DNA from 3 places in the Pseudohongiella spirulinae genome. Region 1 is predicted to be linked to each of the others. Evidence: predicted binding sites of a transcription regulator. Region 1 holds the regulator's gene; each other region holds the start of a gene.
What was found. Region 1 encodes sigma-54, which starts transcription at its own class of promoters, with help from an activator protein. Its sites were predicted from a motif close to ANTGGCATNNANNTTGCTNT; they were not measured.
Positions count from the first base shown of each region.

Region 2: the regulator sigma-54 is predicted to act here: its motif matches at 1,366-1,385, upstream of glnA (type I glutamate--ammonia ligase).
Region 3: the regulator sigma-54 is predicted to act here: its motif matches at 1,120-1,139, upstream of flhA (flagellar biosynthesis protein FlhA).

Region 1 is NZ_CP013189.1:2,544,568-2,547,765, reverse strand. It holds gene rapZ (RNase adapter RapZ) at 1-335, opposite strand, end outside; gene ptsN (PTS IIA-like nitrogen regulatory protein PtsN) at 358-825, opposite strand; gene PS2015_RS11710 (RNA polymerase factor sigma-54) at 893-2,389, opposite strand; gene lptB (LPS export ABC transporter ATP-binding protein) at 2,491-3,198, opposite strand, start outside.
Region 2 is NZ_CP013189.1:506,905-510,102, reverse strand. It holds gene thiI (tRNA uracil 4-sulfurtransferase ThiI) at 1-1,213, opposite strand, end outside; gene glnA (type I glutamate--ammonia ligase) at 1,544-2,953, shown strand; gene glnL (nitrogen regulation protein NR(II)) at 3,034-3,198, shown strand, end outside.
Region 3 is NZ_CP013189.1:1,833,460-1,836,657, reverse strand. It holds gene flhB (flagellar biosynthesis protein FlhB) at 1-1,047, shown strand, start outside; gene flhA (flagellar biosynthesis protein FlhA) at 1,271-3,198, shown strand, end outside.

The DNA.
Region 1 (3,198 bases):
TCGGTAGTAAGCGGGTGGCGCCGACGGCTTTCGCTGAAACGGCGAATCAGTACCGGGCTGCTGGCATCCAGGAAAATCACTTCCGGGTTCAGGCTTGATTCCTGCAGGTTTCGCAGGATATCAGGGACTTTTTTAAGATCATCAGGAATGTTGCGGGCATCAATACTCACGGCAACGCGGGGCAATTCCTGCTGCTCATGGCTGATGCGCTGAATGAAGGCAGGCAACAGGCTGGCCGGCAAATTATCGATACAGTAATAACCACTGTCTTCCAGCATGTTAAGCGCCGTACTTTTACCTGAACCGGAGCGACCGCTGATTATCAAGAGTTTCACGCGCGTACCTGCCTGACGAGGGTTATTGGCTGCTTTGCTGATCGAATCGAATGGCGGTGTCGTAAAGTTCCTGGTCTGTTGCAGCGGCTCGTAAAGCCTGGCAGAAAGCCTCCTGGTGGAACAGGTGCGCCAGCGCGCTTAACACACGGAGATGCTCTGCTGTTTCTTCAGCCGGTACAATCAGAATGAACAACAGGTCCACCTGTTGCGAGTCGACGGCGTCAAAATCAATGCCTTCTTCCAGCTTGACCAGTGTGCCGGTGATCGCATCGCACTCGGCGACCCGGCAATGCGGGATAGCAATACCGTTGCCGATTCCCGTGCTGCCAAGTTGCTCCCGTGCCAGCAGCGCTGTGTAAATGGAGTCGGCGGACAGTTGCGGTGCTGACTTGGCGATCTTTTCGCTGATGGTTGTCAGAAAGCGTTTTTTGCTGACCCCGGGCAGATTACAAAAAACCCGTTCCGGGGTAAGAATACTGGTCAGTTGCATGAATAGGTCCTGTTATCCGGAGACGACATTCTAGAGCCTTGCTTCTTTGCTGGCAATCGGACTGGTCTCAGTCCAGGCGTTTTCGCTCGTTGGAGGGCGGTATCGCCAGTGATTCACGATACTTGGCAATTGTCCGCCGTGCTACGTTAATACCCTGCTCTTCCAGCAGTTTGGCAATTTTACTGTCACTCAGCGGCTTGCGGGTATTCTCTGAAGCAACCAACTTTTTGATCAGGGCACGTATGGCGGTAGATGAACATTCGCCCCCGGCAGCTGTACTGACATGGCTGGAGAAAAAGTACTTAAGCTCGAAGATGCCGCGCGGCGTGTGCATATATTTTTGTGTGGTGACCCGGGAAATGGTCGACTCATGCATTTCAACCGCTTCGGCGATATCGTGCAGAACCAGGGGTTTCATGGCTTCTTCGCCATGTTCCAGAAAACCCTGTTGATGCTCAACAATTCGACTGGCGACTTTCAGCAGGGTTTCATTGCGACTCTGCAGGCTTTTCAGAAACCAGCGGGCTTCCTGCAGATTGTCTCTCAGGTAATTGTTGTCTGCACTGTTTTCAGAGCGTTTTACCAGTGCTGCGTAGTCGGCATTGATGCGCAACCTGGGCGCTGTTTCAGGGTTTAGTTCGACCTGCCAGCGGCCACTGCGTTTGTCTTTGGTGACAATGACATCGGGTATAACATAATTGGTATTGGCCGGCGCAATGTCGGCGCCGGGTCGCGGATTAAGTTTTTCGATGATGGCAATTGCATCACGCAGTTCATGTTCCTTCAGTCGGGCCAGACGCATGATCTGTGCGTAGTCGCGGCTGCCAAGCAGGTCCAGATGGTCTTTGACCAGCACCAGGGCATGTTCAATTGCCTCTGTTCGGGCCGCAACCGGAATCTGTTGCAACTGGATGCTCAGACACTCGGATAGATCGCGGTAAGCAACACCCACCGGATCGAATTGCTGGATGCGGTGCAGTACCGCGATGACTTCGTCCTCGTCGACCTCCAGTTCGCCCTGCAATCCTTCCAGAATAGACTGCACACTGACTGACAGCTGACCATTAGCGTCAATGGCATCGATAATGGCCATGCCGATCAGCCGGTCTATATCGGACATATTGGTCAGATTGAGCTGCCAGCTCAGGTGATCCTGAAGTGTTTCTGAGGCGGAATCGCGAGACTCAAAGTCGTTGTCGTCACTGTCAGATGCCGGGCCGCCGGTTGTGTAGGTGCTCTGGTAGATGTCGTCCCAGTGCGTGTCGACGGACAACTGCTCCGGAATGCTGTCTTCCCATTTGGAGTCGCTGCTGTCTTCAGAGGTGTCTTCTGTGGCTTTGGCTGTTGCCTTATCAAATGCCAGTTCGCGTTCTTCGTAGGAGTCGTTGGTACTTTCTGGCGCTTCCTGTGACTCGTCGAGTTCCAGCATGGGATTGGATTCCAGTGCTTCGTGGATCTCGTTCTGAAGGTCCAGTGTTGATAACTGCAGTAGCCGGATAGCCTGCTGCAGCTGCGGTGTCATGGTCAGTTGCTGACCAAGTTTTAGCTGTAGCGAAATTTTCATGGCGACAAGTACTTCATTTAAACCTGGTGCCCGGCACAGAGGATTTGAAAGCAAGCATCATGCCGAGTTGGTGATGTTTTTGCAAGATCACGGCGGTCCATCTAAATGTGAAAGTTCTTGCCAAGATAGACTTCCCGGACCTTCTCATTGGCCAGGATCTGCTCTGAGCTGCCTTCAGCGATGATACCGCCTTCGCTGACGATGTAGGCTTTGTCGCAGATGTCCAGAGTTTCCCGGACGTTGTGATCGGTCAACAGTACTCCAATGCCGCGCTGCTTCAGGTGTTCGATAATCGATTTGATATCGCTGACAGAGATCGGATCTACGCCAGCAAAAGGTTCGTCCAACAAGATAAAGCGCGGGTCATTTGCCAGAGCCCTGGCGATTTCTGTGCGACGACGCTCACCGCCTGACAGGCTCATACCCTTGTTCTTGCGGATATGATTGATGTGAAACTCCTGAATCAGACTGTCGAGCTTCTCTTGTCGGCCAGCTTTATCGAGGTCGTTGCGGGTTTCCAGAATGGCCATGATATTGTCTTCGACCGACAGGTTGCGGAAGATCGAAGAATCCTGAGGCAGATAGCCAAGTCCCAGTCGCGCGCGCGCAAAAATTGGCAGACCGGTCAGGTTTTCATCATTGATAAGAATGCGGCCCCTATCGGCATTAACCAGACCGACAATCATGTAGAAACAGGTAGTTTTACCGGCTCCGTTGGGGCCCAGCAGGCCAACGATTTCGCCGCTTCGCACAGACATGGAGACGTCGCGGACGACCTGGCGGCCTTTGTAAGATTTGGCCAGATTAAA
Region 2 (3,198 bases), 1.3 Mb from region 1:
TCTGCCACTCAGGTGGCTCCACATCGCGCTGGTTGAGCACCTCTACCACCCGGTCAATCATCTGCACTTCAGCATCATCAATAGCTGCCTGCAACACCTGCGCATCCATCTCCCGCTCCTCGTGCTCGATGCGCACACGGCGCGCATGCGTGGTTGGGCGAACCGAGATGACCCCGCAGTATTCCGGCACATTGGCGGAAAACTCTTCCGTACCAATCTGCCGGGCTATATCGATAATCTGCTGCTTGTCCGTCACGATCAGCGGCCTCAGAATCAGCAGATCCGTCGCCTGATCAATAATACTGAGATTAGGCAGCGTCTGACTGGCCACCTGGGCTATGGCTTCGCCGGTCACCAGCGTGCGAACGCGCATACTGCGGGCGATACTGTCCGCCGCACGCATCATCATGCGCTTCAGCACAACTCCCATATGACCACTGTCCACCCGTTCCATGATCTCATTCACAACCGGCTCAAATGGCACGCTGATAAACTTCACGCGGTGTGAGGAGCCAAATTTCATCCACAGATACAGCGCCACCTCTTTAACTGCAATCTCATGTTCGCGCCCACCCAGATTAAAAAAGATAAAATGCGTTTGCAGCCCCCGGCGCATGCACAAATAACTGGCAACTGCCGAATCAAAACCACCAGAAATCAGTGACAGAACCGGTTCCTGTGAACCGATGGGAAACCCGCCGATACCAGGCACCTGCTCCTTAACCACATACAGCGTGTGGTGACGTACCTCAACACGCACCGTAATCTGCGGATTCACCAGATCCACGCCACTGGCCCCGGTGTTTTGCATGAGTACTGCACCAATATGGCGCTCAATATCGCCTGAACTGTATTCATGCTGCCCCTGACGCTTGCAGCGGACCGCAAAAGTGCGCCCGGCCAGCGCCTCTCGATAGTGCACCAGAACCTCGGCAGCCATACCATCCAGATCAGGCAGCGGCATTTTCTCCACCGGCCTGATTACGGAAATTCCCGGGGTATTGCGCAGTACCTCCAGCACCTGGCGCTCAAGCATTCCATCGTTTGGCGGTGTTTCCACTTCCAGAATATCCCAGTCGCCAATCACACTGACTTCGCTGTCCAGCCGCTTCAGAATCACCCTGAGATTGCGTCGCAAAGCCCGGATCAGACGATGCCTGACCGGTTTGCTTTTGATGGTGATCTCCGGAAAAAAGCGTATGACGTATAGCATTAACTACCTCAATTTGGCGGGAAGGCACTAGCTGCGAAAGGCCTTATGCACAATGTTAGTGCATTAAATACATGTAAGCGCTATTATGGTGCGAAAAGAAAGACGGATTTGATTTAACTGCTTGATATACAAGGCCGCGCACCGCGCTCCATTTTGGCACGACTCTTGCTCATCCTAGTGCACTCGGGGTTAATCCGGCGACAGCACCATTATAAGGCCGTTTACCCTGCTTGTTGAGAGCAGAATACTGCAAGCTTACTAACCCGTGTCAGGTCAGGACAAATAATTCCGGGGCCGGCACATAATTCTCGATCACACGGAGGATCAGGAATGTCTGACAAGGCTTTAACATTAATTAAAGATCACAACATCAAATGGGTCGACATGCGCTTCACCGATACCAAGGGCAAGGAGCAACACGTAACCTTCCCGGCCTCCGCGGTCGATGAGAGCTTCATGGACGGAGTGATGTTTGATGGTTCCTCAGTTGCGGGCTGGAAAGGCATCAATGAATCAGACATGATCCTGAAGCCGGACGATTCTACTGCCGTGCTGGATCCGTTCTCTGACGAACCTCAACTGAATCTGCGCTGCGACATCATCGAGCCCCGCACAATGCAGGGCTATAATCGCGACCCGCGTTCAGTTGCCCGTCGTGCAGAAGAGTACCTGAAGTCAACCGGCATTGGTGACAAGGCATTCTTTGGACCGGAGAACGAATTCTTCGTATTCGACGAAATCAAGTGGAATGTTGCAATGGACGGCTCCTTCTTCAAGATTGGCAGCGAAGAAGCCGCCTGGTCAAGCAGCAAGAGCATTGAAGGTGGCAACATGGGTCACCGTCCACGCGTTAAGGGTGGTTACTTCCCCGTCCCTCCTGTTGACTCACTGAGCGACCTGCGTGGCGCCATGTGTGACACAATGGAATCAATGGGCTTGAAAATCGAGCTGCATCACCACGAAGTGGCAAACGCTGGTCAGTGCGAAATCGGTGCTCGCTTCAACACTCTGGTTTACAAAGCAGACGAAGTTCAGATTCTCAAGTATTGCGTACTGAACACAGCTCACGCTTTTGGCAAGACTGCCACATTTATGCCCAAGCCGCTGGTAGGCGATAACGGCTCTGGCATGCATGTTCACATGTCTATCTGGAAAGATGACAAGAACACATTCGCCGGTGACGGATATGCCGGCCTTTCAGAAACTGCCCTTTACTACATTGGCGGTATCATCAAGCATGCCAAGGCACTGAACGCCTTCGGCAACGCATCTACCAACAGCTACAAGCGTCTGGTAAAAGGTTTTGAGGCGCCCACACTGCTGGCTTACTCATCCCGCAACCGTTCAGCATCAATCCGTATTCCATACGTTCTGGGCGGCAACCCCAAGGCTATTCGTATTGAGGTACGTTTCGGTGACAACACTGCTAACCCGTACCTTTACTTCGCGGCCCTGCTGATGGCTGGCCTGGACGGCATCCAGAACAAGATCCACCCTGGCGATCCGGCCAGCAAAGACCTGTACGATCTGGAGCCGGAAGAAGAAGCAGCGATACCGCGTGTCAGCTTCTCTCTGGACGAAGCACTGGATGCACTGGATCAGGACCGCGAGTTCCTGAAAGCTGGCGGCGTATTCTGCGATGACCTTATCGACGGTTACCTTGAATTGAAGCGCCAGGATTGTCAGCGACTGAATATGTCAACTCACCCCGTTGAGTTTGATATGTACTACAGCCTGTAATCTGACTGACATCCCGCCTTTGCAGGTGTGACTCAAGACGCCCGGCTGGATACCCCCGCCGGGCGTTTTTGTTGGAGACTATGAACAACGTGTTAAGCAGCCAAACACTATACAAGAGACTGATGGACAATCTGGCCACCGCTGTTCTGATATGGGACGAAACGCTGCGCCTGTGTTACATCAATCTGGCCGCAGAAAATCTGCTGGCCATCAGTGGTCGGCAATTTGATCAGGCCTTTGTGGGT
Region 3 (3,198 bases), 710 kb from region 1:
AAAGAACTGAATACCATGGCCATTCTGCTCACCGGTTCGGCCGCCATGCTGATGTTCGGCGGTTTGATGGCCAGATCCATGGGCAGAATCATGGATCAGAATTTCTCGCTGTCACGTGAGGATATTTTCGATACCAGTGCCATGGTCCGATTCCTGGATATATCTGCCATGGAAGGTCTGATATTGCTGCTGCCGGTGTTTGGTATTTTGTTGGTGGCGGCGTTTCTGGGTCCGATTGGTCTGGGCGGCTGGAATTTCACCTTCAAGGCCGTGATGCCCAAGTTCAGTCGACTCAATCCGGGCTCCGGGCTCAAGCGCATGTTTGGCCCCAAGTCGCTGATGGAGTTGGCAAAAGCAGCCGCCAAAGTGCTGGTGGTGGCAGGTATCGCACTGCTGCTGTTCATGTTCAACATGGATCGCATCATGTCAATTTCCCAGCAGGACATTGGTCCTGCCATTCTCAATGCCATGATCATTATCGGCTGGTCGGTACTGGCGATGTCTTGCGCCATGATTCTGATTACCCTGGTTGATATTCCGTTTCAGATTCATTCGCACACAGAGAAGTTGCGTATGACTCACCAGCAGGTCAAGGATGAAATGAAAGACACCGAGGGCAAACCTGAGGTGAAGCAGCGTATCCGCCAACTGCAATATCAGATGTCACAGAACAAGATGATGGGTGCGCTGCCTGAAGCCGACGTCATCATCACCAACCCTGAACATTACGCCGTAGCGCTGAAATACAAACAGGGCAGTGGTCAGGCGGCGCCGGTGATGATCGCTAAAGGCATCGACTTTATGGCGTTGCGTATCCGCGAGGCCGCCAACAAACATGAGATCCCCATTGTCGAGTCGCCCGTTCTGGCGCGTGCCATTTATTACAACACCAAAGTTGACGAAGAAATCCCCGAAGGACTGTACAAAGCCGTAGCCCAGGTGCTGGCCTATGTCTTCCAGCTACGCCAGCATACACGCGGTGTTGGTCCGCGACCGACGCTGGCAAGCGATCTTCCCGTACCTGATGAACTAAAAAGAGACCACTGACGCTGGGGACGGAGCGCTGGTCTCCGTCCCCTCACTTTGTTAGCGACAGAGTGCCACCGAACGGATGGCAGCTTTGGCATGAGTCTTGCGATACCCCTCCCGGTAACGACTTTTTTGGCCTAAAAGGCCAATAAAGCGTCAAGAATTTGGACGGGGTGACTGTAATCTGACAGTCAGCCGTCAAGGGAGCACTCTCCGGAGCATGATGAATCTGGGCAGCAACATGAATCGCACAACACTGGTGGCCAATGCCCGTAGTCTGACTGACGGTAATCTGGGCATACCTGTGTTGTTGCTACTCATCCTTGCGATGATGACGCTGCCAATTCCGCCGTTTTTGCTGGACGTCTTTTTCACCTTCAATATCACCATCGCTCTGGTGGTGCTGTGCGTGGCGGTGTACGCCATGCGGCCGCTGGATTTTGCGGTTTTTCCGACTATTCTACTGGTATCCACTCTATTGCGCCTGGCCTTGAACGTAGCGTCCACGCGGGTTGTGTTACTTAATGGTCATGAGGGTGGCGCCGCTGCCGGGCGGGTGATCGAGTCATTCGGTGAGGTGGTCATTGGCGGCAACTATGCCGTGGGTCTGATTGTTTTCCTCATCCTGATCATCATCAATTTTGTGGTCGTGACCAAAGGTGCCGGCCGTATCGCTGAGGTCAGCGCCCGCTTCACCCTGGATGCCATGCCGGGTAAACAGATGGCGGTAGACGCGGACCTGAACGCCGGCATTATCGATCAGGAACAGGCTCGTGTCCGTCGCCAGGATATCACCCAGGAAGCAGACTTTTATGGTGCCATGGATGGTGCCAGCAAATTTGTGAAAGGCGATGCAATCGCCGGCATCCTGATTCTGGTGATCAATATTCTCGGTGGTCTGGCCATCGGGATCATGCAGCACGGGCTGGACTTTGCCACCGCTGCAGAGCGCTACGCACTGCTGACAATCGGTGATGGTCTGGTGGCGCAGATTCCGGCACTGGTGCTGTCGACGGCAGCGGCCATCATGGTCACGCGCAATAACAACTCCGAAATGATGGGCGCGCAGGTGGTGGGACAGATGTTTGCCTCGCCGCGCTCGCTGGGCATCGCTGCCATGGTTTTGTTTGTGATGGGTGTGGTGCCGGGCATGCCGCATTTTGCCTTCCTGTCTTTGGCGCTGGCTGCCGCCGTCGGATCCTTCGCTATTTATTGGCGGCAACAAAAAGTCACCGGCGATGTGCTTGATGACGAGGTCGCAAAAAAAGCCGAGGCGGAAAAGCAGAAGGCTGACGCGGAACCGCAGGAGCTGGGCTGGAATGATGTGACGCCGGTCGATGTGGTGGGGCTGGAAGTTGGCTACCGCCTGATCCCCCTGGTGGACAAGTCGCAGGGCGGCCCTCTGTTGGCGCGCATAAAAGGTATCCGCAAAAAGTTGTCTCAGGATCTGGGTTTCCTGGTGCCGTCTGTGCATATCCGCGACAACCTGGATCTGCAGCCCAACGAGTATCGCATCAACCTGATGGGTGTAAATATCGGCGGTGCGGAGATCTACCCCGAACGTGAGATGGCTATAAATCCGGGTCAGGTCTATGGCGAGGCGCAGGGCATTGCGGCAAAGGATCCTGCCTTTGGCCTGGACGCGATCTGGATAGAGCCTGGACAGCGCGAGCAGGTGCAGGCCCTGGGTTACACCGTAGTGGATGCCAGCACGGTGGTGGCAACGCATATGAACACTCTGCTGCAGCAGCATGCTCACGAATTGCTGGGTCATGACGAAGTGCATGAGCTGCTGGCGATGCTGGGCAAAACCTCCAGGAAACTGGCCGAAGAGCTGCCAGGGCTGATTAACCCCAATATTCTGCGCCGGGTGCTGCAGAACCTGCTGCAGGAAGGCATACCGGTCAAGGACATGCGCACCATCGGTGAGGCGCTGGCAGTGGCCTCGGCGCGCAGTCAGGATCCCGGTGCACTGACATCGGCGGTTCGCGTATCACTGGCCCGGGTCATTGTACAAGGCATCTTCGGCAACCGTTCGGAGTTGCCGGTGATCACCCTTGATCCGGCATTGGAACAGATATTGCTTAAAGCAGTACAACAATCAGCTCAGCAAGGCGGAGGCGGCGATGACAACGTGGTTATTGAGCCTGGTATCGCCGAGCGACTGCA